DNA from 4 places in the Bradyrhizobium sp. CCBAU 21365 genome. Region 2 is predicted to be linked to each of the others. Evidence: predicted binding sites of a transcription regulator. Region 2 holds the regulator's gene; each other region holds the start of a gene.
The links. Region 2 encodes PhoB, which activates phosphate uptake and scavenging genes when phosphate is short. Its sites were predicted from a motif close to TGTCATNNANCTGTCAT; they were not measured.

Region 1: XI02_RS29455 (YbhN family protein) is a predicted target of PhoB. The motif match lies at 2,203-2,219, and genes of this name have one in related genera.
Region 3: XI02_RS01730 (alkaline phosphatase) is a predicted target of PhoB. The motif match lies at 1,709-1,725, and genes of this name have one in related genera.
Region 4: XI02_RS01665 (alkaline phosphatase) is a predicted target of PhoB. The motif match lies at 3,556-3,572, and genes of this name have one in related genera.

The regions. Positions count from the first base shown of each region.
Region 1 covers NZ_CP030036.1:6,235,447-6,242,830, forward strand. Annotated here, with positions in the region: gene XI02_RS29445 (EAL domain-containing protein) at 1-190, opposite strand, end outside; gene XI02_RS29450 (MFS transporter) at 363-1,754, opposite strand; gene XI02_RS29455 (YbhN family protein) at 2,373-3,443, shown strand; gene XI02_RS29460 (hypothetical protein) at 3,547-5,514, shown strand; one part of gene XI02_RS29465 (IS630 family transposase) at 5,659-5,994, shown strand; one part of gene XI02_RS29465 (IS630 family transposase) at 5,996-6,598, shown strand; gene XI02_RS29470 (DUF2147 domain-containing protein) at 6,726-7,292, opposite strand.
Region 2 covers NZ_CP030036.1:1,183,300-1,190,683, reverse strand. Annotated here, with positions in the region: gene apaG (Co2+/Mg2+ efflux protein ApaG) at 1-245, shown strand, start outside; gene XI02_RS05530 (Hsp33 family molecular chaperone) at 389-1,390, opposite strand; gene argF (ornithine carbamoyltransferase) at 1,582-2,508, opposite strand; gene XI02_RS05520 (aspartate aminotransferase family protein) at 2,508-3,716, opposite strand; gene XI02_RS05515 (GcrA family cell cycle regulator) at 4,204-4,716, shown strand; gene phoB (phosphate regulon transcriptional regulator PhoB) at 4,954-5,664, opposite strand; gene phoU (phosphate signaling complex protein PhoU) at 5,810-6,526, opposite strand; gene pstB (phosphate ABC transporter ATP-binding protein PstB) at 6,629-7,384, opposite strand, start outside.
Region 3 covers NZ_CP030036.1:364,895-372,278, forward strand. Annotated here, with positions in the region: gene argG (argininosuccinate synthase) at 1-374, shown strand, start outside; gene XI02_RS01720 (TetR/AcrR family transcriptional regulator) at 541-1,128, opposite strand; gene XI02_RS01725 (nuclear transport factor 2 family protein) at 1,305-1,670, shown strand; gene XI02_RS01730 (alkaline phosphatase) at 1,786-3,540, shown strand; gene XI02_RS46180 (OmpA family protein) at 3,799-4,920, opposite strand; gene XI02_RS44975 (hypothetical protein) at 6,308-6,598, opposite strand; gene XI02_RS01740 (VOC family protein) at 6,708-7,094, opposite strand; gene XI02_RS01745 (FkbM family methyltransferase) at 7,286-7,384, opposite strand, start outside.
Region 4 covers NZ_CP030036.1:351,727-359,110, forward strand. Annotated here, with positions in the region: gene XI02_RS01655 (hypothetical protein) at 1-760, shown strand, start outside; gene XI02_RS01660 (N-acetylmuramoyl-L-alanine amidase) at 783-1,715, opposite strand; gene XI02_RS01665 (alkaline phosphatase) at 1,930-3,492, opposite strand; gene XI02_RS01670 (TAXI family TRAP transporter solute-binding subunit) at 3,857-5,260, opposite strand; gene XI02_RS01675 (4a-hydroxytetrahydrobiopterin dehydratase) at 5,473-5,778, shown strand; gene XI02_RS01680 (YkvA family protein) at 5,870-6,247, shown strand; gene XI02_RS01685 (NADPH:quinone oxidoreductase family protein) at 6,499-7,384, opposite strand, start outside.

The sequences.
Region 1 (7,384 bases), 4.4 Mb from region 2:
CGTACGCCAGCATGGCGACGAAATGGGTGGCCCAGATACCGCAACCGCCGACCGCCGCATCGAGGCCGATCCAGATCTCGCGGGCACGCCCCTGTGCGGCGCGGGCGCGGTGAAACAGGCTGATCGCGACGGCGCTGGCGAGCAGGCAGATCACCGCGCCAAGGACGACCAGTCGCCAGTCATGTTCCAAGTGAGACAGGTCAGAACGCGATACATATAGGCCCCCTTTATGGACCTATAAGAACAGACGCATTCGTGTACGAACGGTAACCGCAATGCAGCAAGGTTCCACGCATGGTGAAGAAGCCTTGAATGCAGGCGATCGGGTCAAGGCGAGCGGAGATCCCTCGCCGCAGTTCGTCTCAACGCCGGGCCTCTGACCATGAACCGATCCAGATCAGCGCAGCGGCCGCCAGCAACACGCCGGCGGAGATGACGAGCGCCGCATGCAGGCCGGCGATGAAGGCCGCGGACCGGCTGACCATCGAGCCGAACAGCGCGACACCGAGCACGCTGCCGGTCTGCCGGGTCGCGTTCAGCACCCCTGCCGCGATGCCGGCATGCTGCGGCTCGGCACTGCCGAGCAGCGCCGATGTCAGCGGCGGCACCAGCAGGCCGAGGCCGCCGCTCATGGCCAGCAGCTGCAGGCAGATTGCGAGATAGCTCGTGCCGGGGCCGATCAACAGCAGCGCCAGGCATCCGGCGGCCGAGAGCGCGGCGCCGAGCGCGATTGTCGCCGGCGCGCCGATCCGCTCCGCGACGTGCGGCGCGATCAGGTTGGCGGGCAGCACGGCGCCGAGCATCGGCACGAACGCCAAGCCGGTGGCGAGCGCCGACAGCCCGTTGACCTGCTGGAAGTAGAGGCTGAGCACGAAGATCAGGCCGTAGAACGCGACATTGACCAGGAGGCCGACCAGCGAGGTCAGGGCAAACATCCGGTGGCGGAACAGCGAGAGCGGCAGCATCGGCTGCGGCGCGCGCGCCTCACGCCAGACGAACAGCACGGAGAAGACGGCGGCGAGAGCGAAGCCTGCGATCACGAACGGGCTGCCCCAGCCGAGCGCGCCGCCCTCGATCAGCGCGCCGGCGAGCGTGCCGAGCGCGGCGATCGCCGCGACCTGACCCGGCAGATCGAGCCGGTGCTGCTGATGCCGCGCGGTTTCACCGGCAAAGCGCCAGGCGAGCCACAGGCCGGCGAGGCCGATCGGCAGGTTGACCAGAAAGATCGCGCGCCAGCCGACCAGCGCGATCAGTCCGCCGCCGACGAACGGGCCGGCGGTCAGCGCAAGGCTCGCGCCCGCGGCCCAGACCCCGACTGCGCGTCCCCGTGCCTGCTCGTCTTCATAGGCATGGCGGAGCAGCGCCAGCGAGTTCGGCACCAGAATGGCCGCGGCCAGCCCCTGCACGCAGCGGGCGGCGATCAGCGTCGCCGCATCAGGCGCGAACGCGCAGCCAACCGATGCCGCGGTGAAGATCGCAAACCCGGCCATGAAGATGCGCTTGGCGCCGATCCGGTCGCCGAGCGCGCCCGCGGTCAGGATGAAGGCCGCAAAGGCAATCGTATAGGCGCTGACCACCCATTGCAGTTCGGCAACGCCGCCGCCGAGCGAGGCGCCGATCGCATTGAGCGCCGTGTTGACGATGGTGACGTCGAGCTGCACGACGCCATAGCCGAGACTCATCGCAGCGAGCGTCAACGTCGCTCCGAGCCCGCTCGACTGCTGATGCGACGCTGCGCGCCGGTCCGGCGGCATGTGCCGGACGTTCAGGGATGTCTGTTGCATGGTCTTGTCCTTGCTCTCGGCAACCAATGCGAGACATAGGCCTTCGTTGCGCCGCAACACTTCGCCATCGATCGAAGTGTGGAGTCGCATGCCTGGCCGGCCTGCCCGACGGCGGCCCGCTCGCGCGGCGTTTTGCCTCAATAGACCTACGGACCGCCCTCGCGCGCCTCACTTGGCCCCGAGCGCAGGGCGGATCATGCGCAAGCGCCTGTCGACTTCACACTTTGGTAAACGCCACAGCGGGCCCAGGCGTCCCCAGGCTGATGCATATCGTCTATTCGCCTCGCGCCAACGAACCCGCATCGACGCCGGGACGGCCCCAAAATCGGCAAAAAGGCCGACGAAACCGCCTGGAACGGCGGAACACGTAGCGGCCCCGTCGCTGTCCTGCGACTCACATTCCGCAGAGCGAGAACATATGTAGCCAATATGACAATGACGCTGGACGAGGGCCGAAGCTTGGCTTGTCAAGGGCTGCACAACGCATCGGTTTTGCCTTATGGGTCATCGCGTACGGTGCGTTTGCCCGTCACCCGTCGCCGTCCGTGACCGGGTCCCACTGAAATTGCCGCCCCGCCGGGAGGATGAATGCTTCGGCTGCTGACCACGCTTGGGCGTGGTTTCAAGGAAAAGATCGGCTGGAAACGGCTCGGGATCGCCGCGAGTGTGTTGATCATCGCGTTCGCGATCACGTCGCTTGTTCACACCCTGAAGGGCGTCGATACCGGCATCATTCTCACCGCGCTCACCAACATCGCGCCGCATCGGATCGCGCTCGCGGCGCTCTGCGTGGTCGGGGCGTTCTGCACGCTGACCTTCTACGACTTCTTCGCGCTGCGCACGATCGGCAAGATCCATGTCCCCTACCGCATCGCAGCGCTGTCGAGCTTCACCAGCTACACGATCGGCCACAATATCGGCGCCACGGTCTTCACCGGCGGCGCGATCCGCTTCCGGATCTATTCCGATTACGGCCTCTCCGCGATCGACGTCGCCAAGATCTGCTTTCTGTCGGGCCTGACCTTCTGGCTCGGCAATTTGTTCGTGCTCGGCTTCGGCATGGCCTGGCACCCGGCGGCGGCGTCGGCGATGGACCTGCTGCCGCCGGCGATGAACCGGCTGATCGCGCTCGGCTGCCTTGCCGGCATCGGGGCCTATTTCGTCTGGCTCCTGACCGGCGAGAAGCGCCGCGAGCTCGGCCAGAACGGCTGGAAGGTGGTGCTGCCCTCGGCCAAGCTGACGCTGTTGCAGATCCTGATCGGCGTGGTCGATCTCGGCTTCTGCGCGCTCGCAATGTACCTGCTGATGCCGACCGAGCCGCATATCGACTTCGTCTCGCTGGCGGTCGTGTTCATCCTGGCGACGCTGCTCGGCTTCGCCAGCCACGCCCCCGGCTCGATCGGCGTGTTCGACGCCGCGATGCTGGTGGCGCTGCCGGAGTTCAGCAAGGAACAATTGCTGGCGACGCTGGTCGTGTTCCGCATCCTCTACTTTCTGATCCCGTTCGGGATTTCGATCTCGATCATGGGCATGCGCGAGCTCTGGCTCAACGTGGTGCAGCCCTGGCAAGAGCGGAAACGACTAAGCCAAGCCTGCACGGCTTCGGCGACCGTGCGGCAACCGATCGAAAGCCGGCGGGTCAGGCAGCTGAAACGGTAACAGGCAAGGTTATCGGCCCTCGTGCGGGCCGCTCGATCCCGGATTTTCGATCCTCGCAGCCGCTTCTCTTATTTTCGCCGTACCGCTCGCGTCAAACCGCGCCATGATTGGCTTTTTGGTTCGATTTTCGTTTCGGGTGACGGTCTGCAGCGTGCTGCTCGGCAGCGCGCTGGCCGCGGTATTCGCATCGGCCGCGGACGCGCAGGACAATCAGCTGCAGATCTCCTGGGAGGTCCGCAACCGCTTCCGCCTGTTCCGCGAGGAACGCGACTTCCGCCTGCATGTCGAAAGCGGGCTTGGCCGCACCGTGCTGGCCTCGGAACAGGCGCTGGAACTGCAAAGCGACGGCCGCGGCTGGGCGCGCAACACCGTGAACCGGCTCTGCATCGACCTGCAGGGCCGCGTCAGCGAGCCCTGCACGCGCGACAACGTCAAGGAAAGCTATCTGACGCCGATCGATCATCCGATCGTCGTGCGGCTCACCGGACCGGTTCCGGTCGGCGCGACCTGCGCCTGGTCGTTCGACGACGGCGACGGGCCGCAATCCTCGACATTCGATTGCGCCGAGCCGGTCAATCTGCGCGTCCGCTACGGCCGCACCACGGTCGCGACCGTCGACGTCGCGAGCGGCTCGGACGCCAACCAGCGCGTGACGACGCCGATCGAGGTGCGCGACTTGCTGATTGCGGGCCTCGGCGACAGCATCGCATCCGGCGAGGGCAATCCCGACCGCGCGATTGCGCTCTCCGACGAGGGGTTCTGCTTCCGCTCCTATCTCGGCGGGGCGCAATATTACCGGCCGAGCCGCGCCGGCTACAAAGGCGGCCGCGCCTGCGAAGCACCGGACACCCTGACCAACTGGCAGCGCCAGAGCGCGCTGTGGCTCAACTCGGCCTGTCACCGGTCGCTGTACAGCTACCAGACCCGCACGGCGCTCGCGCTCGCCGTGCAATATCCGCACACCGCGGTGACCTATCTGCCGCTGGCCTGCACCGGCGCCACCATCGCCGACGGCCTGCTCGGCTCGCAGCAGGCGCGCGAATGCCTGCCGACGAAGACAGCCAACACCTGCTCGGGCACCGTCAACGGCCAGATCGCGGAGTTGCGCACCGCACTCGCCGCCGCCAAGCGCCGTCAGCCCGACCGCACCCTCGACCTCGTGCTGCTGTCGATCGGCGCCAACGACATCTATTTCTCCGGCCTCGTCGCCAACGTGATCGTCGACACGCCGACCGAGCGCACGCTGTTCAGCCGCGGCGGCTCGATGGCCAGCGTCGACGATGCCCGTTCGGCGCTGGCGCGCGACCTGCCGGCCGATTTTGCCAAGCTGCGCGATGCGCTGAAGCCGCTGGTCGGCGGCGATCTCTCGCACGTGATCTACACGGCCTATGCCAATCCGGCGCTGGCCAATGGCGGGGCGCCCTGCCCCGGCGGCCGCGCCGGCTTCGAGATCCATCCCTCGTTCAACGCGGATCCCAACCGCCTCGCGTCGGTCTCGAGCTTCGTGCAGAACGAGTTCCTGCCGCAGCTCAAGGCGATCGCGCAGTGCCAGTCCGGCATCATCTGCCGCAATCCGCAGGCCGACCGCATGACCTTCGTCGATGCGCATCAGGACGCGTTTGCGAGCCATGGCTTCTGCGCACGCGCGTCGACCGATCCGGAATTCGACCGCGATTGCTTCGCCGCCAATGGCGACAGCTTCGTGTCGGACATCGTCGCCGCGGCCAACCAGCCGCTCAAATGCGGCCGCAGCGCCGGCGAATACCGCGCCTATCTGCCGCGCGCGCGCTGGATCCGCGACGCCAACGACAGCTACTTCACGGCGATGACCTACCCGCAGGGCCTGCCATCCTCGATGCAGCCAAGCGACATCCACGACGCGACATGGGGCATCCTGTCGGCGGTGTATGGCGGCGCGGTGCATCCGAGCGCCGAAGGCCATGCGGCGATGGCCGATGCCGCGGTCCCCGCGGCCGCCACCGTGCTGCAGTTGAACACCGCCGTGCCGGAAGTGATTTCCGAGCCGGTCGCGCCATTGCCGATGCCGATTGCACCAATGGGACAGCGCTGAACGCTCACGCTGCCACGCAAGAGCGGAGCGTGAGCAGATCGGAGCGTTAGCTAAAGCGGGATGGGGTTAGGTTGAATCGATTTGGGATTCCCAAATCAGTGTATTTCTGATTCACCATGCTGGCTGGATCGGAGGCCAGCATGGATGGGGAAGCCTTACTCTCTGGATCTTCGCAAGCGTGTCGTGTCCGCGATCGAGGGCGGGATGTCGCGCAATCGGGCCGCCAAGCAGTTTGGGGTGGCGATCAGCACTGCCATCGGCTGGATGCAGCGGGTCGAGGAGACCGGCAGCGTTGAGCCTGGCCAGATGGGCGGTCACAAGCCGAAGGCGGTTTCGGGAGACCACGCAGTCTGGCTGTCGCAGCGGATCAAAGACGGCGATTTCACCATACGGGGGCTCGTTGCCGAACTTGCCGGACGCGGCCTGAAGGTCGACTACCATTCGGTGTGGGACTTCGTGCATGCCGAGAAGCTCAGCTTCAAAAAAAAGCGTGGCGGCTGGCGAACGCGATCGACCCGAGGTCGCGCGGCGGCGAGCCCAGTGGACAAAATATCAAGGTCGCGTCGAAGTTGAACGGCTGGTCTTCATCGACGAGACCTGGACCAGGACTGATATGGCGCCCTTGCGAGGATGGGCGCCGCGCGGGCGCAGACTTCACGCCAAGGTTCCCCACGGCCGCTGGAAGACCATGACCTTCCTGGCGGCCCTGCGCCATGACCGCATCGATGCGCCATGGTTCATCGAGGGGCCGATCGATGGCGTGAGCTTTCGTACCTATGTCGAGAAGGTTCTTCTGCCCGTCCTTCGACCCGGCGATATCGTCATCTTGGACAACCTCGGCAGCCACCGGAGCAAAGCAGTTCGCCAACTCATCCGTTCGGTCGGCGCCAAACTCTTCTTCCTGCCAAAATACTCGCCCGACCTGAACCCGATCGAACAGGTCTTTGCCAAGCTCAAGCACCTCGTCCGAAAGGCAGCCGCGCGAACCGTCGACGCGGTCTGCGCCGCAATCGGCCTCGCACTCGATGCCTTCACCTCCGAGGAATGTGCCAACTACCTCAAAAACTCAGGCTATCGAACTTAATGCCATCACGCTTTAGAGCGTTTTCGAGCGAAGTGGATACCGGTTCGCGTGAAGAAAACGCGTCAAAACAAGAATCTAGAGCCCCGTTCCGATTCCATCGGAACGGGAAAAGCTCTGGAGAGAAGTGTTAGTGCCGCTTCGTCGCGGGCACCGGCGCCGCCGGCTTCGCCACCGCGGCTTGCGCCGGCAGGTATTTGGCGACGATCGCGGGATCGAGCTGGGCCACCGCGGTGTCAGGCAGCCGGGTCCAGACCTCATCCTTGCCGAACAGCGAGATGCCGAGAAAGCCGCGCATCGTCAGCGTCTGACCATCGGCGCTCAACGTCATCTTGGCCTTGTAGACCTTGCCGTTGCGTGGATCGAGCACGTTGCCGCCTTCATAGGCGAGCCCGTTGCGCTTCATGTCGCGGATGAGGGGAATGCCGAGCCACGGCATGTCCTTGCGATCGTCGGTGCATTTCGAGCAGACCGGATTGGGCGGATCGCCGGGCGACGAAAACATCTTTGCGATCATGCCTTCGAACAGACCATTGCGCTCGATCACCAGGAACCAGCCCTCGGGCTTGCCGTCTTCGACCTTTTGCCACAGGCCGGCAGCCGACGGGTCGGCCGCCGAGGCCGCGAGCGGAGCAGCTAGCGCAAAGGCCGTGGCGATCGCGAGGATCAGCCGAAGTCTGGATAGCGTGTTCCGCATCATCATCACCTGATCAATCGACCAACTCGACTACAAGCAGACTACGGCCATTTCACGGAGTGTTCCAGTACTCGCGCCGCGCAGGAAATGGC
Region 2 (7,384 bases):
GGATCATCACCGACGCCACCGGCCGCCGCCAGGAGGTGCGCGGCGAGGGCGTGGTCGGCGAGCAGCCGGTGCTCGCGCCCGGCGAACGCTTCGAATATACGAGCGGCGTGCCGCTGCCGACCGCCTCCGGCTTCATGACCGGCAGCTACCAGATGGTCACCGAAGCCGGCGAGCGCTTCGACATCGATGTGCCGACATTTTCGTTGGATAGCCCGAGCCCGGGCGGGAAAAGGGTGTTGAACTGACGCCAGCGTAGCCCGGATGGAGCGCAGCGCAATCCGGGGCAGGTGCATGCGCGGTTGGAGCGGCCCCGGATTTCGCGGAGCCTGTCATCGGGCGCGCGTTCGCGCGACCCGTTGGCTTCTCCGGGCTACGATGACGAACGCGTCTACTCCACGCCGGCTTCCTGCGGCGTGAACTCATACACCGACGAGCAGAACTCGCAGGTCACGACGACCTTGCCGTCCTTCACCATCTCGGCGCGGTCGTTCGGCGCGAAGCTCTTCAGCATCGACGACACCGCATCGCGCGAGCAGGAGCACTGCGCGCGCAGCGTTTGCGGGTTGAAGACGCGCACGCCGCGCTCGTGGAACAGGCGATAGAGCAGCCGCTCGCCGGACAGATCGGGATCGATCAGCTCGACATCCTCGACCGTCGAGATCAGCGACTGACCCTCGACCCACGCATCGTCATCCGGCACGGAATGCGCGGAGGTGCCTTCCGGCGCATCGCCGGGATGCAGATCGGCCTGCTTGGCGCGCTCGGGCGCCCTGGGCAGGAATTGCAGCAGGATGCCGCCGGCGCGCCAGCGCAGCTTGCCGCCCTCGCCGCCGCGCATCTCCTCGCCGACCGCAAGGCGCACCCGCGTCGGAATCTGCTCCGAGCGCAGGAAATATTCATGGGCTGCCTCTTCCAGGCCGCCGCCGTCGAGCGCGACCAGTCCCTGGTAGCGGCTGGTGTTCGAGCCCTGATCGATTGTCATCGCGAGGTGGCCCTTGCCGAGCAGCTCGCCCGAGCTCTGGCCATTCTTCAGGCGCGATGCGTCGTAGCGCGCATAGGCGCGCAGCCGGTCGGGCGCCTGGAAATCGACGATCAGGAGCGACACCGGACCGTCGGTCCGGGTCTGCAGAATGAAGCGGCCCTCGAACTTGACCGACGAGCCGAGCAGCGTGGTCAGCACGATCGCCTCGCCGAGCAGCTTGCCGACCGCGGGCGGATAATCGTGTTTGTGCAAGATCTCGTCGAGCGCGGGGCCGAGCCGGGTCAGCCGGCCGCGCAGGTCCAGCGCGCCGACCTCGAAGGCCAGCACGGCATCGTCGACAGGAACCGCTGAGGGCGCGCGAACCGGCGCCTCGGGCGTGATTTTGATGTCGGGGGATTGTGAAACCATGGCGCTCTATCTGGGGTCTCGGACCGCAAAACGAAAGGGGTTCACTCAACGCGAGATCGTCGTCCCGGCACAGGCCGGGACCTATGACCACGGGATTTTGTCGCGGCACAAGGCGTCTCCCCTTGTGCCTCTTTCATCGGCCGCAGCGTATGGGTCCCGGCCTTCGCCGGGACGACAGCATTGAATGGGCGCTACGCGACCGCGTCGAAACACCAGGCCAGGATGCCCTTCTGCGCATGCAGGCGGTTTTCCGCCTCGTCGAACACCACGGATTGCGGCCCGTCGATCACCTCGTCGGTGACCTCCTCGCCGCGATGCGCGGGCAGGCAGTGCATGAACAGTGCGTCCGGCTTGGCGAGCGACATCAGCTTGGCATTGACCTGATAGGGCCGCAGCACGTTGTGGCGGTGCTCGCCCTCCTTGTCGCCCATCGACACCCAGGTGTCGGTGACGACGCAGTCGGCGCCGCGCACGGCGGCTTCCGGATCGCTGCCGAGCATGATCGGCGCGCCGGTCGCCTTGATCCAGTCGCGCATCGGCTTCTTCGGCGACAGTTCCGGCGGGGTCGCGACATTGAGCTGGAACTTGAACCGCTCGGCGGCATGCGCCCAGGAGGCCAGCACGTTGTTGTCGTCGCCGGTCCAGGCCACGGTCTTGCCTTCGATCGAGCCGCGATTTTCCTCATAGGTCATGAGGTCGGCCATCACCTGGCAGGGATGCGAACGCCGGGTCAGGCCGTTGATGACGGGGACGGTGGCGTGGGCAGCGAGCTCGAGCAGCGCGTCATGGTTGAGGATGCGGATCATGATCGCATCGACATAGCGCGACAGCACGCGTGCGGTGTCGGCGATGGTCTCACCGCGGCCGAGCTGCATCTCGGCACCGGTCAGCATGATGGATTCACCGCCGAGCTGGCGCATGCCGACGTCGAACGACACCCTTGTGCGGGTCGACGGGCGCTCGAAGATCATCGCCAGCGTCTTGCCTTCGAGCGGCTTCCTGCCCTTCTCGTGCGCCTTCAGCTTCGCCTTCATGGCGGCGCCGGCGGACAGCATGTTGCGCAGCTCGCCGAGCGGCAGCTCGTTGATATCGAGGAAGTGACGGACCGGCTTGCTCATTATCCCGCCGCCTTCTTCGGCTGCGCCGCCGACAGTACAGAGCACGCGCGCTCGAGCGCGGTGATCGACGTATCGATCTCGGTCTCGGTCACGATCAGCGGCGCCAGGAACCGCACCACATTGTCGCCGGCACCGACGGTGAGCAGCTTCTCGTTGCGCAGTGCTGCGATCAGGTCACCCGACGGCACCACCGCCTTGACGCCGATCAACAGCCCCTCGCCGCGCACCTCCGACAGCACGCCGGGATAGCGGTCGACGACGGAAGCGAGCTTCTGCTTGAGCAAGAGCGACATCTTCTGCACATGTTCGAAGAAGCCGGGTTTCAGCATGACGTCGAGCACGGCATTGGCGGCGGCGACCGCGAGCGGATTGCCGCCGAAGGTCGAGCCGTGCGAGCCGGGCGCCATGCCTTCGGCCGCTTTCGCGGTCGCCAGCACCGCGCCGATCGGGAAACCGCCGCCGAGCGCCTTGGCCAGCGACATCACATCCGGCGTGACGCCCGTGCGCTTGTAGGCGAACAGCTCGCCGGTGCGGCCCATGCCGGTCTGCACCTCGTCGAAGGCGAGCAGCAGGCCGTGCTCGTCGCAGAGCGCGCGCAGCGCCTTGAAGAACGCCTGCGGCGCCGAGCGCACGCCGCCCTCGCCCTGCACCGGCTCGATCAGGATGCCGGCGGTGTGCGGGCCGATCGCCTTCTTCACCGCCTCGATGTCGCCATGCGGCACCTGGTCGAAGCCGTCCATCGGCGGGCCGAAGCCTTCGAGATATTTCGTCGAGCCGGTCGCCGCCAGCGTGCCCAGCGTGCGGCCGTGGAAGGCGCCCTCGAAGGTGATGATGCGGTAGCGCTCGCCATGGCCCTTGGAGAAGTGATAGTGGCGGACCAGCTTGATCACGCCCTCCATCGCTTCGGCGCCGGAATTGCAGAAGAACACGAAGTCGGCAAAGCTCTGCTCGCACAGCCGCGCGGCAAGCGCCTCGCCGTCCGGGCTCTTGAACAGGTTCGACATGTGCCAGAGCTTGGTCGCCTGTTCCTGCAGCGCCTTGACCAGATGCGGATGCGCGTGCCCGAGCGCGTTGACCGCGACGCCCGAGGTGAAATCGAGATAACGGTCGCCGTTGGTTGCGATCAGCCAGGCGCCCTCACCGCGCTCGAAGCCGAGATCGACCCTGGCGAAGACGGGGAGCAGATGCGACGTGGCAGCGTTGGTCATGGCGTTCACTGACGGTTTTTAAGCCGACAATTGCCGCGCGCCTTGACGCCAGCGCAGCAACGGCCAGCTTCGGAAAACAAAACGGCCGCCTTTGCGGGCGGCACGTGGCGGGCATTCTATGCTGCGGTCGGTAAGTGTCAATCGCCACGAAGTGGCCTTCCTGCAATGCGAAACGAGCGCAATCCGGAGCATTCCGGTGCGGTGGAAAAGCCTCATCGCGATGCTTAACTGTGTGGGAACATGTGGACGCACGGCCGCGGACTCTTGCGCCAGAGTCACGCCATATTGTAGCGTTTGGCCTGTCGGGTACGACATCTCGTGCGGCGGTACTGGACCCTCTAAGTAGCCTTCGTGTCTCGCGTAAACGTTCGGGCGCAACACCGTGCCCGGCGAGGGCTAAGGGATTCTGGCCGCAGGGATATTTGTCCAGATTGGCTCGCAGCGCCGCTCCAATGATTGGCCGGCGCTACGCGAAGGGAAGAATGCGATGACTGTATTGACCTGGTCCGACGATCGCGTCGAGCAGCTGAAGAAGCTCTGGGAGTCTGGCCTGTCGGCCAGCCAGATCGCGGCGGAACTTGGCAATGTGACGCGAAACGCCGTGATCGGCAAAGTGCATCGGCTCGGCCTCTCCGGCCGCGCCAAGGCACCCTCCACGGCCGCGCCGCGGCAGCGCAAGGCCCGCCCCGCCCAGCACATGATGCGGGTAGCGCGGCCGGTGTCGCGCGGCAACACCGCGCTGGCGCACGCCTTCGAGGTCGAGATGGAGCCCGATCCGATCTCCTACGACAATGTGGTGCCGATGAGCCAGCGGCTGTCGCTGCTCGAGCTCAACGAGGCCACCTGTCACTGGCCGGTCGGCGATCCCTCGAGCCCGGAATTCTTCTTCTGCGGCGGCAAGGCGCTCGCCGGCCTGCCCTATTGCGCGCATCACTCGCGCGTCGCCTACCAGCCCGCCGCCGATCGCCGCCGGCCGTCGGCGAAACCGCAGATCAAGTGAGCACTCGGGAAAAGACGGAAGAACTCAAAAACAAATCCCCGCGAAAGCGGGGATTTTTTTTGTCCGTAGCCCATTACATCACCGGCGTCGTCCCGGCGAAAGCCGGGACCCATAACCACTAATGCGTGTTGTTAGAAAGCCGTCTGGCCACGTGCCGATTACGCCGGCCGCGGCGTATGGGTCCCGGCTTTCGCCGGGACGACGCCGGTGATGCGGCTTGCGATGGCCACGCGCCCGTTACGGCTGCGGCTCGGCCTTGGCAAAGCGGTCGTCGAGCGCGTAGCCGGCGCCGCGCACGGTGCGGATCGGATCCTGCTCGCGGCCCGGATTGAGCAGCTTGCGCAGGCGGCCGATATGCACGTCGACGGTGCGCTCATCGATGTAGATGTCGCGGCCCCAGACGCTGTCGAGCAGCTGCTCGCGGCTGAACACGCGGCCGGGATGCTCGAGGAAGAATTCGAGCAGGCGATACTCGGTCGGCCCGAGATCGATCGGGCGGCCGGAGCGCGCCACGCGGCGCTTCTCGCGGTCGAGCTCGATGTCGCCATAGGTCAGCACGGTCGCAAGCCGCTCCGGGCTCGCGCGGCGCAACAGGCCCTTCACCCGCGCCAGCAGTTCCGGCACCGAGAACGGCTTGACGATGTAATCGTCGGCGCCGGTGGCAAGTCCGCGCACGCGCTCGCTTTCTTCGCCGCGCGCGGTCAGCATGATGATCGGAAGCTGCTTGGTCTCGGGCCGCGCCCGCAGGCGACGGCACAGCTCGATGCCGGACAGGCCCGGCAGCATCCAGTCGAGGACCACGAGGTCGGGAACGCGCTCCTTCAGCCTCGTGTCGGCATCGTCGCCGCGCCCCACCGTCTCGACATCGTAGCCTTCCGCATCGAGGTTGTAGCGCAACAGCGTCGTCAGCGCTTCCTCGTCTTCGACTACCAGAATGCGTGCGCTCATCGGTTTAAGTTCTTTCTCTGTGGTGATCCGTTGCCCAGACGCAAACCGAAACGCTTACTTCCTTGAGCATAGTCCCCGCGGAAACGATTTGTCGCGAGGATCATCCAGTTTCGCTCTTGCCGGTCCCGCACTTGCCGATCATGCCTCAGTTGCCCGGCACCGTGGTGGCAAAAGTGGTCATGTCCCCCTTCGGGCGCTTGTCGGTGATCTGCTGGCCCTCGATCATGTAGAACACGGTCTCGGCGATATTGGTGGCGTGATCGCCGATCCGCTCGATGTTCTTGGCGCAGAACATCAGATGGATGCAGAACGAGATGTTGCGCGGATCTTCCATCATGTAGGTGAGCAGTTCGCGGAACAGCGAGGTGCAGATCGCATCGACCTCCTCGTCGCCCTTCCAGACGTTCATCGCCGCCGGCAGGTCGTGCGCGGCGTAGGCGTCGAGCACCGACTTGACCTGCGACAGCACGAGGTCGGTCATGTGCTCGAGGCCGCGGATCAGCTTCAGCGGCTGGAAATCGCTCTCCAGCGCCGCGACGCGCTTGCCCATGTTCTTGGCGAGGTCGCCGATCCGCTCGAGGTCGGTCGCGACACGCATCGCGCTGACGATCTCGCGCAGGTCGATCGCCATCGGCTGGCGGCGCGCGATCGTCAGCACCGCGCGCTCTTCGATGTTGCGCTGCAGATTGTCGATCTCGATGTCGGCGGCGACCACGCGCTTGCCGAGCGCGACGTCGCGACGGATCAGTGCGTCGACCGACTCGGTAATCATCCGCTCGACCAGGCCGCCCATCTCGGCGACCAGGCGCGTCAACTCCTGCAGATCGCTGTCGAATGCCTTGGCGGTATGTTCAGAAGCCATCGCTTGTCTCCCTCAACCATGATCCCGGGGATCATGGTTTCGTGTCCTGAATTTTAGCATGATCCGATCGGAAAACCGGTTCCCACTTTTCCGGATCATGCTCTAGCCGAACCGGCCGGTGATGTAGTCCTGGGTGCGCCGATCGCTCGGTGAGGTGAAGATCTTGTTGGTGTCGTCGAACTCGATCAGCTCACCGAGATACATGAAGGCGGTCTTGTCGGAGACGCGCGCCGCCTGCTGCATGTTGTGGGTGACGATCGCGATCGTGTAGTCCTCGGAGAGCTCCTGGATCAGCTCCTCGACCTTGGCGGTCGAGATCGGGTCGAGCGCCGAGCACGGCTCGTCGAACAGGATCACCTCGGGGCGCACCGCCACGGTGCGCGCGATGCACAGGCGCTGCTGCTGGCCGCCGGAGAGCGACAGGCCGGAGGCGTTCAGCTTGTCCTTGACCTCGTTCCACAGCGCGCCGCCGCGCAGCGCCTTCTCGACCCGGTCGTCCATCTCGGACTTCGAGATCTTCTCGTAGAGGCGGATGCCGAAGGCGATGTTCTCGTAGATCGTCATCGGGAACGGCGTCGGCTTCTGGAACACCATACCGACCCGCGCGCGCAGCAAGTTGAGGTCGAGCTTGGGGTCGAGAATGTTGGTCTGGTCCAGCATCAGCTGGCCGACCGCGCGCTGGCCCGGATAGAGGTCGTACATCCGGTTGAAGATGCGCAGCAGGGTCGACTTGCCGCAGCCGGACGGGCCGATGAACGCCGTGACGCGGTTGGTGCCGAGCGTCAGGTTGATGTTCTTCAGCGCGTGGTGCTCGCCGTAATAGAAGTTGAGGTTGCGCACCGTGACTTTCGGCGGCGC
Region 3 (7,384 bases), 820 kb from region 2:
TCAGCGGCATGCGGCTCGGCCGCCTGCTCTATCAGGGCCGCTGGTTCGATTCGCAGGCGCTGATGCTGCGCGAGACCGCGCAGCGCTGGGTGGCGCGCGCCGTCACCGGCGAGGTGACGCTGGAGCTGCGCCGCGGCAACGACTACTCCATCCTCAACACCGAGAGCCCGAACCTGACCTATGCGCCGGAGCGGCTCAGCATGGAGAAGGTCGAGGACGCCGCGTTCACGCCGGCCGACCGCATCGGCCAGCTGACGATGCGCAACCTCGACATTGCCGACACCCGCGCCAAGCTCGGCCTCTACAACAAGACCGGCCTCATCTCGAGCGGCGAAGGCGCGCAGATCTTCCAGCTCGAGAACGACAAGGATTGAGGCGGCGGGCGAACGCGCCACAAACTCAGTGTCGTCCCGGCGAATGCCGGGACCCATAACCACGACCTTCAATTGTTGCGCAACGCTGGGGCCACAGCGCGCTTCAATGACTCCTCCCTGTGGCAATGGGTCCCGGCCTTCGCCGGGACGACGGGAGAAAGTTCGCCTACTTCACCCTGAGCGCATCGAGCAGCGAGCGGAACGCGCGCGCGTAATCGGTGCCGGTCTTGCCGATATCCGGCCCCGCGGAGACTGCAACCGCGGCTTCCGTCACCGCGCCGAGCAGCAGCCGCGCCAGCGGCTCGATCGGCTGTTTCGCGATCACGCCGGCATCCATCGCGGCAGCCAGCGCGCGCGGAAACTTGCCGCCGAAATGCTTGGCATCGATCTCGCGCCAGCGTTCCCAGCCGAGCACGGCCGGACCATCGCGCAAGATGATCTGTCCGGTCGGGCCTTTCGAGCACGCCGCGAAATAACCCTGCGTGCCCGCCGCCATCGCTGCCAGCGGATCGTTCTCGGCGCGCGAGATGCGATCGAGATCGGCGACGAGGTCGATCGACACCTGCTCGAACACCGCCTCGAACACCGCCTCCTTGGTCGCGAAGTGATGATAGACCGCGCCCTTGGCGACGCGCGCTCCAGCGGCGATGTCGTCCATCGTCGCGGCGGCAAAGCCGCGCTCGCCAAAAATGCGCCGCGCCGCCTTGACGATGGCGGCTCTGGTCTTCTCGCGCCGTTCGGCCTGGGTTGCCATCGCTTCGCTCTTGTTTGAGCATGATCTCAGCGCAAACACTGCGCGTTTGTCGCCGGAAAACCGCTTCACACTTTTCCGGATCATGCTGTCTAGCCCAGGTTCCGTAGCGGCACCAGTTGACTTACCGACTCTTGGTCGATAAGTACCGACTATCAGTCGGTAAAGGGAGAGTGCCCATGCCCTCGCTTAGGACGTTGCAAGCCTTCGCTGACACGGTGGAATCCAATGATCATGTCGCTGCGATCATGAACTTCTATTCAGTCGATGCCCGCACCCAGGAGAATGACGGCCAGTGGCGGGTCGGCCGCGAGGCGCTGGCGGCGCGCGAGGCGGCGGTGCTGGCCGCGGTCGCCGGCGTCAAGACCACGCGGCTCGGGCCGCTCCTGCTCGACGGCGATCATTCGGCGATCTGCTGGCGGTTCGAATTCACGGCTAAGGACGGCAAGGTTCGCAGCATGGAGGAGGTCGCCTGGCAGACCTGGCGCGGCGAGGAGCTGGTCGAGGAGCGCTTCTTCTACGATCCGCAGCAGATGGCGCGCTGAGACCACGCCGGCCGTTGCGGCAATACGCCCCGGCGCCGCCTCATTGCGCCGTCATCCGTCGCCACTAGCCTCCGCCCCGGCGCGCGCGTCATGCGCAAGAGGCGGAGCATCGATCATGATCAAGCGAGTTGCCGGTATGGCCGTCATGCTGGCGTTGTCGGCAGCTCCGGCGTTCGCGCAGACGATCTATCCGATCGATCGCGCCGATATCCTCGCCGGCGCCAAATTCGACTTCAAGGTCGAGCTTCCGGGGGTGGTCGATCAAGCAAAGCTCAAGGTCACGCTGAACGGCGCGGATTATGCCGCGGTGTTCGGCCAGGGCGGCACCTTCACCGCGCGCGAGGCCGGCCAAGAGCAATCGGCGCTGTTGCTGCGCGATGTCTCGCTCGCCAAGGCCGGGCAAGTCGCCGTCGAAGTCAGCGACGGCACGCAGAGCCGGACGGTGACCTGGACCGTCTATGACACCGGGGCACGCAAGGCCAGGAACGTGATCCTGTTCATCGGCGACGGGATGTCGCCGTCGCATCGCGTCGCCGCGCGAATCCTTTCCAAGGGGATTGCGGAGGGCAAGAGCCGCGGCAAGCTCGCGATCGACGACATGCCGCATATGGCGCTGGTTGCGACGGCGGGCTCGGACTCGATCATCACCGATTCGGCGAATGCCGCGAGCGCTTACGCCACCGGCCACAAGGCCGCGGTCAATGCGCTCGGCGTCTACGCCGACCGCACGCCCGATCCGCTCGACGATCCCAGGGTCGAGACCATCGCGAGCCTCGCCAAGCGCCGGGCGGGCCTCGCCGTCGGCATCGTCACCAACACCGAGGTCGAGGATGCGACGCCGGCGGCGATGGTTGCGCATACCCGCCGCCGCGCCGCCTATGACGCGATCGTCGCGCAATATTTCGACGCGAAGCCCGACGTGCTGATGGGCGGCGGCTCCGCGAACTTCCTGCCGCAATCCACGTCCGGGTCGAAACGCAAGGACGATATCGACTATCTCGCGCGCTTCCGCGACGGCGGCTATCCGGTCGCGACCACCGCAAGCGAGCTCGCCACGCTCGCGGCCAAAGCGGACACCCGCCAATTGCTCGGCCTGTTCGCCGCCGGCAACATGGACGGCGCGCTCGACCGCAAATTCCTCAAGGGGGGCGGCGTCAAGAAATTCCCCGAACAGCCTGACCTGACCGAACAGGTCCGGGCCGCGCTCACGGTGCTGTCGAAGCACGAGTCCGGCTTCTTCCTGATGGTCGAATCCGGCCTGATCGATAAATACGCCCATCTGCTCGACATGGAGCGCGCGGTCTACGACACCATCATGCTCGACAACGCAGTGCGGCTCGCAAAGGACTGGGCGAAAGCGCGCAGCGACGACACACTGATCCTGGTCGTGGCCGACCACAACCATCCGAACAGCCTGGTCGGCACCATCAATGACGACATGACGACACCCAACGTGCCCCTGCGCGAGCGCGTCGGCGTCTATGAGAAGGCCGGCTTCCCGAATTATCCGGCGCCGAACGCCGAGGGTTATCCGTCACGCGTCGATGTCAGCCGGCGGCTTGCGATCTTCTCGGCCAGCCTGCCCGACCACTACGAGACGTTCCGCCCGAAGCTCGACGATCCGAACGAGCTGACCGTGAAGGGCGATCAGCCCGACAGTTTCAAGGCCAATGACAAGTACAAGGATGTCCCCGGCGTCGTGCTGCGCTTCGGCAATCTGCCGGCAATGATCGGCGCCAGCGTGCATTCCGGCGAGGATGTCATCCTCACCGCGACCGGCCCGGGCAGCGAGCGCGTCCACGGCTCGATGGACAACACCGAAGTATTCCGCGTGATGGTCGAGGCGCTGGGACTGGGCGCGGAGAAGTAACGAATGAAGAGATTGGGTCGATCAGCATGCCCGCTGTACCTCTCCCGCTTGCGGGGGCGACGCTCCTCCAACCTCCCCTTGAGAAGGGGGAGGTCGCTTTGCTCGCCAGAGCAAAGCGGGTGGGGATCTGCTCTCTCCGCAGCCACCATCATCTGCGGCTGACCCCCATCCCGACCTTCCCCCTTTCAGGTGGAAGGAGAGCAAACAAAAAATGGCCGGGATCGCTCCCGGCCATTTCGTATTGTGACGTCGCGCGGCTCAGCGCGGCGGCGCGGCGGAGGCGGTGCCGCCGTTGAGCAGCGGGGTGATGCGGCGGACGGTGACGCGCCGGTTGATGCGGCTCGGTCCGTCGGTCTGCTCCTTCAGATATTGCGAGCCGTAACCCTGCGAGGTCAGGTTCTCCGCCGGCACGCCGAATTGCTGCGTCAAGAGCTCGGCGGCGGATTGCGCACGGCGGTCGGACAGCGACAGATTGTCGGTGTCGTTGCCGGTCGCATCCGTGTGGCCCTCGATCAGGAACACCTCGCGCGGATTGCGCTGGATGGCCCGGTTGAGGCCGTCGGCGATCACCTGCAGCCTCGCCGCCTGGTCCGGCGGGATGGTCCACGATCCGGAGTCGAAGTTGATCGTGTTGACGTCGATGCTCGGCATCTGCATGCGGACGTTGGGGCTGTAGCGGATCTCGTCCAGCGAGTAGCGCCGTTCGATCCGCTGCACCGGCGGTGCTTCCATGGTCTCATAGATCACGTCGGGCGACGCGTCCTGCGCGTCGACGATGTAGCGATCGTAGGGAATGTTGACCACCGGCGGTGGCACGTCGACATAGAAGCCGCCGACCGCCCGCGGATCGCGATAGCTGTTGTCGATGATGACGACCTCTCGTCCGCCAGTATCCCTGCGGATACGGCGCAACATCTGGCCGTCGGAGCCGACCACCGTGATGATCTCGCTGCCGTCGGGACGAACCACGACCGTCCGCGTCTCGCCGCCGATCGTCTCGGTGCGGATATCGCGCGCGCCATAGCGGAAACGATAGACGTCGTCGCCGCGGACATAGGCCTGGCCGCCCGGATCGCGGATGATGACGCGGTCCGGTTCGGTGTAGATGGTGCGGCCGCCTTCGACGACCTCCTGCCGCTGGCTGTGCAGGTCGGCGATGCTGCCGCCGATGATGGCGCCGGCGACCACGCCGGCACCGACGGCGGCGCCGATCGCGAGCGGCTTGATGTTGTCATGCCGAGGTGGCGGCGGCAGCGGCGCTGCGACCGCTGGCGCGGCGCGGAAGGCCGGCGCAACCGTCGGCGGCGCGTATTGCGCGCGGCCGGGCGGTGGCGTTGCGGCGGCCGAGCCGGGAACGACCGACGGCGCCGGCGCGCCCATCGCAGCTCCCTGGGCCGGTGATACGCCGGGCGCAACGCCCGGGCGTGCCGGTTGACCCGGAGCCGGGGTCGCGCCAGGCGCGCCCATTGCCGCGCCCGGGGTCGCAGGCGTTCCGGGCGGTGTCGCCGGACGTCCCTGCTGACCTGGCGCCGGTGGCGTCGGCGTCGCGCCGGGTGCCGGAGGCGTTGTTGCGGCAGGCGGGGTGCCTGGCCGCGCAGGCTGTGCGCCGACAGCCGGAGGCGTCGGTGTCGGTGTCGCGCCGGGAGCTGTCGCGGCGGGTGGCGTACCCGGTCGTGCCCCTGCTGCCGGCGGCGTTGTCGTTGCCGAAGGCGCGGGCGTTGACGTCGCCGCGGGCGGTGTGCCCGGCGGCTGCTTGGCGCCGCCAGGACGTTCACCGCGTTCGCCACCCGGACGATCGCCAGGGCGGCGTTCGGCCGGTGCCGTTGTCGGAGCTCCCGGGGTTGCGGGCGTCGGTGTCGGCGTTGCCGCTGTGGGCGGGGTGCCGGGGCGCGCTGCCGGCGCGGCATTCGGCGTGGCGCCGGGGGTTGGCGTCGGAGGCGTGTGCGCGGGACCTGCGCCGGGCGGCGGCGTGCCGGGTCGCTGCGGTGCTGCGGCCGGCGGCGGTGGGGTCGGCGTCGGATGTGCGGGGGCGGCCGCCGGCGGTGGCGTGGTTGGCTTCGCAGGTGCCGCCGCGGGCGGCTCCGGCCGTGCCGGGGCCGGCGATGGCTTCGCGGGTGCGGCCGCGGGCGGTGGCGGTGTGGGACGTGCAGGCGCAGCCGCCGGCGGAGGCGTCGTCGGGCGCGCCGCAGGCGGCTCGGGCCGTGCGGGAGCGGGCGGCGGCGCCGGATGCGGCGCGGCTGCCGGAGGCGGGGTCGGCTTTGCCGGTGCAGCCGCGGGCGGCTCGGGCCGGGCAGGCGCTGCAGGCGGGGTCGGCTTCGCGGGTGCTGCGGCCGGCGGCGGAGCAGGATGTGCGGGCGCCGCAGCGGGAGGTGGCGCCTGCGGATGCGGCGCTGCGGCCGGCGGTGCCGGACGTGCAGGAGCACCCGGCGCGCCCGGCGCTGGCCGCGCCTTCGGCTTTCCGTCAGGTCCGGTTTCTTCCTTTTGCTGCGCCTGTGCGACGACCAGAGGCGAAGTTTGGGCGTGCGACGCTGAGGTGGCGAATTGCATCACCGTCAGCGCAGTCGTGGCAAGCAGCACGAGACGAAGCTTTGTCATTGTCTAGGAGTCCCCGGCGAAAAGTCTGGGCAGGAAAGAAAACTGAGAGCCGAACAATTCGGCAGGACGATGAACCGCCAGCCGTTAGGCCGGATTGTGGCGAGCCACGGATCATCGGCGAAGTTTATTTCGACATTATAACGGGTTGCATGTGTGATTGTTCACCGCGCGTTCAGAAGAAACGCGCCGACACATTTGCAATCGACGTGGAACTTGGGCGCAAGGGCGACTCACCGGCGGCGAGTCGATCTGTCGCAGGTGGCGGGCCGGACGGTCCAGGCGGTCCGCGCACCGGCGATTCGTCAGGTGTCTTGCCGGGCAACTCGTCCGGTCGCGGTGGCTCGCCGGGTTCGCGAACCGGCTCCGGAATCTCGGGGCGCGGACTGCCGGGAGGAATTCCCGGCGGCGGCTCGCTCGGTGTGCCCGGCGTCGTCGGCGGAATCTCGGGAGGCTCGATCGGCATCATATCGAGACCCCGCGGCTGTCGCCGATGCCAGGTCGCGTCGCGCGCATCAATCGCTCCATCGAAGTTCGCAGCGACAACGGATCGCGCGCCGCGGCGTTCCGATGTTTCACCCGGGCGTGTGGCAGACCGCCTCGATATTGTGGCCGTCGGGATCGAGCACGAATGCGCCGTAATAGTTCGGGTGATAATGCGCGCGAATGCCGGGCGCGCCGTTGTCGCGGCCGCCGGCCGCCATCGCAGCCTTGTAGAAGGCGTCGACGGTGGCGCGATCCTTGGCCGTGATGGCGATATGCACCGGCTTGTTCATCGCGCCTTCGCCGCCGATCCAGAAGTCCGGCTTGCCGTCGGCGCCGAAGCCCGCGGCAGGCGCGTGCCCGGTCACTTCAGCGGGCACTTCCATGATCAGGCCGTAGCCGAGCGGCGCCAGCGCCGCCTGGTAGAACGCCTTCGCGCGTTGATAGTCGGAGACGGAAAAGCCGATATGGTCGATCATCGCGAGCCTCCCTTGTTGTATGACACTACATCCGCGGACTCGTTGCACCTCTCCCGCTTGCGGGGGAGGTCGGTTTGCATCGAAGATGCAATCCGGGTGGGGGCTCTTTCCACAAAATGACTCGTGGACACACCCCCACCCCGGCCCTCCCCCGCAAGCGGGAGAGGGAGCAGATCTCGGCCGCGGACATCTCAGCTCCGCACCAGCAGCGTGTTGCTGCGCGTCCGGCCCTGCACGACGTAACCGCGCGCGTGCATGTCCGCAATGCAGTCGTCGGTCCATTCGTCCTT
Region 4 (7,384 bases), 830 kb from region 2:
CGCCGACAATGAGCTGCTGCTCGATGAGTACAGGAAGCTCTTCGACGTCATGGAGGCGCCGCCCGTCGGTGCGCAAACATCCGATACGCCATTCAAGGACGTGGTCGATCTGGCGACGGTGATCGCGCGGGCCAAGGGTCTTGACGCAGCCGACGCCGCCGTCGCGGGCCGTATCAGCCTCGGCCTCTTCTTTGCCGAGACGAACGGCAAGCAGAATGCGGGCAATGCACGATCGAACACCTATAAGGGAAGCCTGCAGACCGGCCCGTCCGAGGATCGCAACGGCCGAAGGAAATGGGCAGCGATCAAGGGGTCGATCGCGACTCTCGATCCTGCGCTGAGCCGTCGCGACGACCGGGAAGAGGCGCGGGTCGGCAACCTCGATCACAGGTTCAATCACTGGACCGCCGTGCGAGACGGCCTGATGAACGCACACGCCGAACTTTTCCCGCAGGTCGCGGCGATCCAGAAAGCGCTGCCGGACCCGATCGATCAGATGAAGGTCTTTGAGCTGATCCAGATCATTCCCACGCCAACCAGGGCAGCGCTCAAATCGGGCAACCTCGTCGGCTACAGAATTTCCGATCCCAGGATCATGCGATATCTGCGCAACAACAGCGTCTTCGCGTTCGGCCGGGCCGACCGGGCAAGAACATCCGCGACCTTCCGCGAGATCCTCGATGCGATGTGGCTGTTCAACGCCAAGTTCGAGCAGGCGCTTGCCAAGTTCAAGGAGATCAAGTCGGGCAAGCCGGGCTGAGGAGGAGTTGATCGCTCGGCCGTCAGGGTGGACCGAGCAGCGCCCATCGCGGCTCGCAGAATTCCTTCACGGCGGAAGCGACGCTGCTGCTGATGAGGTTCTGGCGCTCGGGCGAGTCCATCTCGCGTTCCTCGTCCCGGTTGATGATCGAGCCCGCCTCCAGCAGGATCGCGGGCATCGCGGTCTTTCTCAGCACGATGAGTTCATCATTGCTGTAGACGCCGGTATCCTTGTTCAGCAACGGGTGCTGGTAACGACCCATGATGGCCTGGCTATATTGCTCGGCATAATGCAGGCCCTGGGCCTTCATTTCCCCGGCGACCAGTTCGGCGAACCGGAGGCTGGTCTTGAAGTCCGGATTGTCCCGGGAGACGAACACGGAGTAGCCGCTGAAGCGGTCGCTGAAGTGGCTTTTCTTGTCCTCGAACTCCCAGTCCTCGAGCATCTTGTTGGGCACGGAGTCATGGTGGATCGACATCAGCAGATCCGCGTGCAGATTGTTGGCGGCGGCGACCCGCTTGAAGAGGCTCGGTCTCGCTTTGCCTTCGGTCAGCAGCAGCCTGGTTTCGGCAAAGCCTTCGGCCTTCAACCTCTGCTCGATCAGCTTCGCAAGGCGCAGGTTGAAGGTGAACTCGGCGACATTCCGCGCGCTGATCGCGCCTTCCGATTGCGCGGTATGTCCGACATCCAGCACGATCCGGAACGTCGCGGGATCGCATTTGGCAGCGGCCCGCTTGAGAGCTGAAAGCGGCAGGGTGACTGGCCCAAGGGCGGCCAGCCGCATGGCGCGGTGCCTGGGCGGAGCGCGGTGCCTTGCCAATTTGGCAGCCCTTGTCGCCTTCGCGCGCTTCAGCGACTTGGCATGCTTGGGTGAGCTCCTGAAGAGATCGGGCAGCCAGCCGGCATCGCTGACTTCGATCGGCAGCAGCGCGAACACTGCGATCGCGACGACCAAAAAGCGGCGAGGCCGAAATCTCGCAACGCTACCACCGAGCACGCGAAAGAATTCGCAGCGCCTCATGCTCCGCCCCTCCGGGCCCCCAGCATAACGACTCTGACATCGGTACCGGAAGATGCCGGGGAGGTCCATCCCCGGCAATCGCGTTGCCTCGCCTCGGAGGCCAGGCCGTCAAGAAAAAGAGCCCGGTTCCGTCGTGGCTGTGACCGAACTAGACCGGCTTCGGGTCGAGCGTGATCGCCCACAGCTCGGCGTCGACGCGGTCGCGCAGGCTCACCGTCATCTGCCCGCTCTTGCCGTCGATCTTGACGTGGCCGAAGAACTGCATGCCCGCCGACGGCGGCAGGTTCTGGTTGCCTTCGCCCGGCGCCTTGATGAACTTCACCTCGGGGCCGAAGGTGTTGTCGAGTTCGTTCGGACCGAACGTGCCGGCATGCAGCGGGCCGGAGACGAATTCCCAGAACGGATCGAATTCCTGGAACTGGGCCTTGTTCGGGTTGTAGTAGTGCGCTGCCGCATAGTGCACGTCGGCGGTCAGCCACACCGTGTTGACGATCCCTGCGGTCTTGATGAAGCGCAGGATATCGGCGATCTCGAGCTCGCGGCCGCGCACCGGACCATCGCCCTGCGCAAAGGCTTCCGAGCCCTTCTTGTTGGCGGCATCGTCATAGACGATCAGCGACAGCGGCATGTCGGAGGCGATCACCTTCCAGGTGGCGCGCGAGTTGAGCAGCGCGCGCTTCAGCCAGGCCATCTGGCCCGGGCCGATGAAATAGGCGTCGGGGCCGTACTGCTCCTGCAGGTTCGGGCCGTTGGGGCCGCGATAGCTGCGCTCGTCGAGCATGAAGACGTCGAGATGCGGACCGTAGCTCAGCGTGCGATAGACGCGCCCAGGCTCGACGATGCTCTCGCGCATCGGATACATCTCGTGGAAGGCCCTTGCGGCGCGCGCCGCGAGCACGTTGATGTCGCGCTCCTTGTAGGCCGCCGGCAGTTGCTTCGACAGCGACCAATTGTTGGTCACCTCGTGATCGTCCCACTGCACGAAGATCGGCACCTCGGCATTGAAGGCGCGGACGTTGTTGTCGAGGAAGTTATACTTGTGGGCGGCCCGGTATTCGTCGAGCGTCTCGGCGACCTTGGCCTTCTCGGGAATCGTGACGTTCTTCCAGATCTTGCCGTCGGGAAGCTTCACCTCGGAGGGGATCACGCCGTCGGCGTAGATCGTGTCGCCGGAGTGCAGAAGGAAATCCGGAGTGTGCTTCTTCATCGCGGCGAAGGTGATCATGCCGCCGTCATCGGGATTGATGCCCCAGCCCTGGCCGGCGACGTCGCCGCCCCACACGAAGGAGACGTCGCGGCGATCGCTCGGCGCGGTACGGAAGCGTCCGACCGCCGGCTCGCCGACGATGTCGATGTGGGCAAGGTCGCGGAAGCGGACGCGGTAGAAGATGTCCTGGCCGGAGGGCAGGTTCTCCAGCAGCATCTTGGCGGTGAAGTCGCTCTCGGGCAGCGCCGTGATCGGCGGCAGCGTATGGGCATCCTTGAAGGACTCGGTGGTTGCGACCTCGACCATCATCTGCGACGGCCGGTCGGCCCGCGCCCACACCACGCCGCCGTCGACGCCGACATCGCCGGACTGCACGCCATGGGTGATCACGGGGCGGTCGGCGGCGCGCGACAGATAGGGCATCGCGATTACACCGGCGCCGGCCGCCGCCGCCGTGGAGAGAAAGCGTCGGCGGGTGAGATTTCGCGAGAACCGGATCGTCATGGGGAGCCTCCTCAGGTCACAGCGACAATGCGCCGCAGGCGCGCCAAGACCTAGAAAAATTCCATGACGGAGAGATTACAGCGGCGGGAGGCACAAGGCGTCGGGGTGAGCACCTTTGTAAGGTGAGCACGTACGTCGGGCTCCCTCCCCCCTTGCGGGGGAGGGTAGGGGAGAGGGGTAAGCTCCGGGCGGCATGTTTGCGGAGAACGGTGCCTTCGCAACTCGGTCGCTTGTTGTCGAACTCAATTCTGAGAGAGCACGTCGTGTGGCACCCCTCTCCCTAACCCTCCCCCGCAAGGGGGGAGGGAACCCTGCCGCCGATGACTCCCTCACAGGCTTTGGCGGAGAGAGAGTAGCGGCGATTCTACGCCGTGCCCGCCGCCCTGAACTGCGTGGCAGTCCGTTGCAAATTCTGCGGCATGCTGAACAGCAGCGCCTTGCGGTCGGCGACGGCGTTATGAAGCTGCTCGAGCGCGATGTTGAATGCGGTCAGCGTGCCTTCCTCGATTGCGCCGTGCTCGAAACAGTCCAGCGTGTGGCGCAGGATGTCGTCGGCCTCCGCCTGCATCTGGTCGAGTTCCTCGATTGAATCGCTTTGCCGTGCGGCCTTCAGCATCTCCAGCAGGCGTTCGCGCTGCGAGGTGTTGGTGTTGCGCTCGTCCTGCTTGAGATAGCCGGCGAACCACGCACCGGCCGAGCCCATCGCCGAGAACGCCATCAGGCTCCACCAGATGTAGTCGCTGTAGCGGTCGAGGAAGGTTTTTTCCTCGCCGTCGACAAACGCGGCGGCGCCCGGATGCACCGGAATGGTGGCATCCTTGTCGGTGTCCGGCGTCTCGATCTTGGCGGCAAGCGGGAAATCGGTCTTGAGCGACTGCCGGATCGCGAACAATTGCCGCGTGAATGCCGCGACCGTCGAGTCCGACAGGCCCTTCCGCGCGACGATGTGGTGCGAGAAGCTGATCGTCTTCACTTCATCGTCGGGCCGGTCGGCGGAGCCGAGCGAGCCGGCGGGGATTTCCGCGGCCTCATAGGCTGGATGGTTCTGCGCGATCGCCTCCGAGGCGTCGATCGCAAGGAAGCTCGGCTCGCCGCCGTCCTTGACCGATGCCGTGATCGCATCGATCGTGATCTTGCTGTTGGCCGGGCCGACGGCGAGATAGGCGTCGGCCTTGAGGTTCCTGATCGCTTCCGCCGCCTCATTGGCCGGGAATTGCACGATCTCGACCTTCATCGGGTCAACACCGTATTGCGTCAGGATCAGCTTCAGCAAATTGACATTGGCCGGCGTGCGGCCGACGACGCCGATCTTGCGGCCGGCAAGCTGCGCGATCTTGGTGATCCGCGCGGATTTCCGGACCTTGCCCTTGGCGGGCGGAACCCACATCACCACGACATTCTTGCGCAGGGTCGCGACCGCCTGGGCATTCTTCGGCACCTCGAGATCGCCGCGGATGATGGCGAGATCGGCCTTGCCGTCGGCCAGCGTCTGCGCGCTGGCGGTGGCGCCCTCGGTCTGCACCGGCCTCAGCTTGACCTGGGTTTGCTGCTGGTTGTTGAAGGCCTGCGCCAGCGCCTGCACGACCTTGAGGTCATCGCTGTTGGCGGGACCGACCGCGATCCGCAGCGTCACCGGACGCACGGCGAAATAATAGCCCGCCATCAGCGTGCCGATGATGGCCAGCGCGCCCGCGATCAAAACGAACATCAGCCGCCGCTTTGCCGAACGGAGCGGCTTGGGCGACATGCTGGCGGAGCCGTCTGTCATCGATCTCGCAAACAATCGTCGGGGCTCAATCTCGCAAAACTACCAACGCCCATACATCTCCTATGTGTAGCAAATTACTGAACGGACAGATGTTACAACTCCGTCATGGTTACCAGCGGCGATAGGACGCGATTTCGGCCTTAATTTGGGCGTGGATCCCATCCCGGAGGCCGGTTGTTAGGCTAAAGTCGGCGTTAAACGGGAGGGTTACCATGGTCGAACGGCTGTCAGCGGAGGCAAGGAAGGCCGCCCTTTGGGAACTGGCCGGCTGGTCGGAAACGTCCGGCCGCGAGGCGATCGCCAAGACTTTCGTGTTCAAGGACTTCAACGAGGCCTTCGGGTTCATGGCCCGCGCCGCCCTGGTCGCCGAGAAGAGCGACCATCACCCCGAGTGGAAAAACGTCTACAAGACGGTCGAGGTGGTGCTGTCGACCCACGATGTCGGCGGGGTGACCAAGCGCGACATCGACCTTGCCAAGGCCATGAACGCGATCGCAAGGCAGCTTGGGGTCAGTTGAGCCCGGCGCGTGCAACCTTGCGCGGGTCCGCCGATATCCCCAGATTCGCATCGTCCGCCGCCGAGCTGGCGCGGCGTCGAGGAACCTTGCGATGACATCGAGCGAACACGGCGCGGGATTTGGGCCTGCCGATCGGCTGGCGCAGGACCCGGAAAGCGTGCGCCGCCGTTTCTGGATTAAGTTCAAGAAGGTGGTGGCGAGCCTGCCTTTCGCGGAGGACCTGCTGGCCGCCTATTACTGCGCCTTCGACCGGCAGACGCCGCGCCACGTGCAGGCGGCGCTGCTCGGGGCGATCGCCTATTTCATCCTGCCGTTCGATTTCGTGCCCGACATGCTGCCGATCCTCGGCTTCACCGATGACGCCGCAGTGCTCGCAACCGCGCTCCGCATTGTGGCAAGCCACATCACGCCGGAGCATCGCGATGCCGCCCGCGCCGCGCTGAAGCGCGGTGTGCCGGAAGAGGAGTGATGTTCTAACCTCCCCTTGAAAAGGGGAGGTCGCTTTGCTCCACAGAGCAAAGCGGGTGGGGATCTGCTCTCTCGGCTTGCAGCGTCGTCTGCGGGCGCCCCCCATCCCGACCTTCCCCCTTTCAGGGGGAAGGAGAAGAACCTGTAGCCCGGATGAAGCGAAGCGTAATCCGGGGGCTGCTCCAACCGCGGATGGCTCGGTCCCGGATTTCGCTTCGCTCCATCCGGGCTATCAAGTTACCGAATCCGTCCTCAGCTTCCCGGGTGCAGGATCACCTTGCCCATGGCCTTGCGGCCGGCGAGCACCTTCAGGGCTTCTGATGTCTGCGACAGCGGGAAGGTGCGGTCGACATGCGAGGAGATCTTGCCTTCCGCGGTCCACTGCACGAGCTTCTCGAGGTTCTTGCGGTTCTTGTCCGGATTCTGCCGCGCCCAGGCGCCCCAGAACACGCCGCGGATATCGCAACCCTTCAGCAGCGCGAGGTTGAGCGGGATCTTCGGAATGTCGCCGGCGGCAAAGCCGATCACCAGGAAGCGGCCTTCCCATGCGGTCGAGCGCAGCGCGGCTTCGGCATAGGCGCCGCCGACCGGATCGAACACGATGTCGGCGCCCTTGCCGTCGGTCAGCTTGCGCAGGCCCTCTTTCAGATCTTCCTTCGCATAGTTCAGCGTCAGCTCGGCGCCGTGTTGCTTGGCGAATGCCAGCTTCTCGTCCGATGAGGCGCAGGCAATCACCTTCAGGCCCATCAGTTTGCCGAGCTCGCACGCAGCAAGGCCGGTGCCGCCGGCGGCCCCGAGCACCGCGAGCGTCTCGCCCGGCTTCGGGCTCGCGCGATCTTCCAGCGCATGCAGCGCGGTGCCGTAGATGATGATGATGCCGGCGGCGCGGTCGTAGTCGAGGTTGTCGGGAATCTTCACGATCGAATTCGCCGGCAGCGCGATCTTGTCGCGCGCACCGTTGTGGCCGCAGGAAGCGACGACGCGATCGCCGACCTTCAGGTCAGTGACGCCGGCACCGACGCTTTCGATCACGCCGGCAACCTCGGCGGCCGGCGAGAACGGGAACGGCGGCTTGATCTGGTACTTGCCCTGGATCATCAGGATGTCGAAGAAATTCAGCGCCGCCGCCTTGATCGCG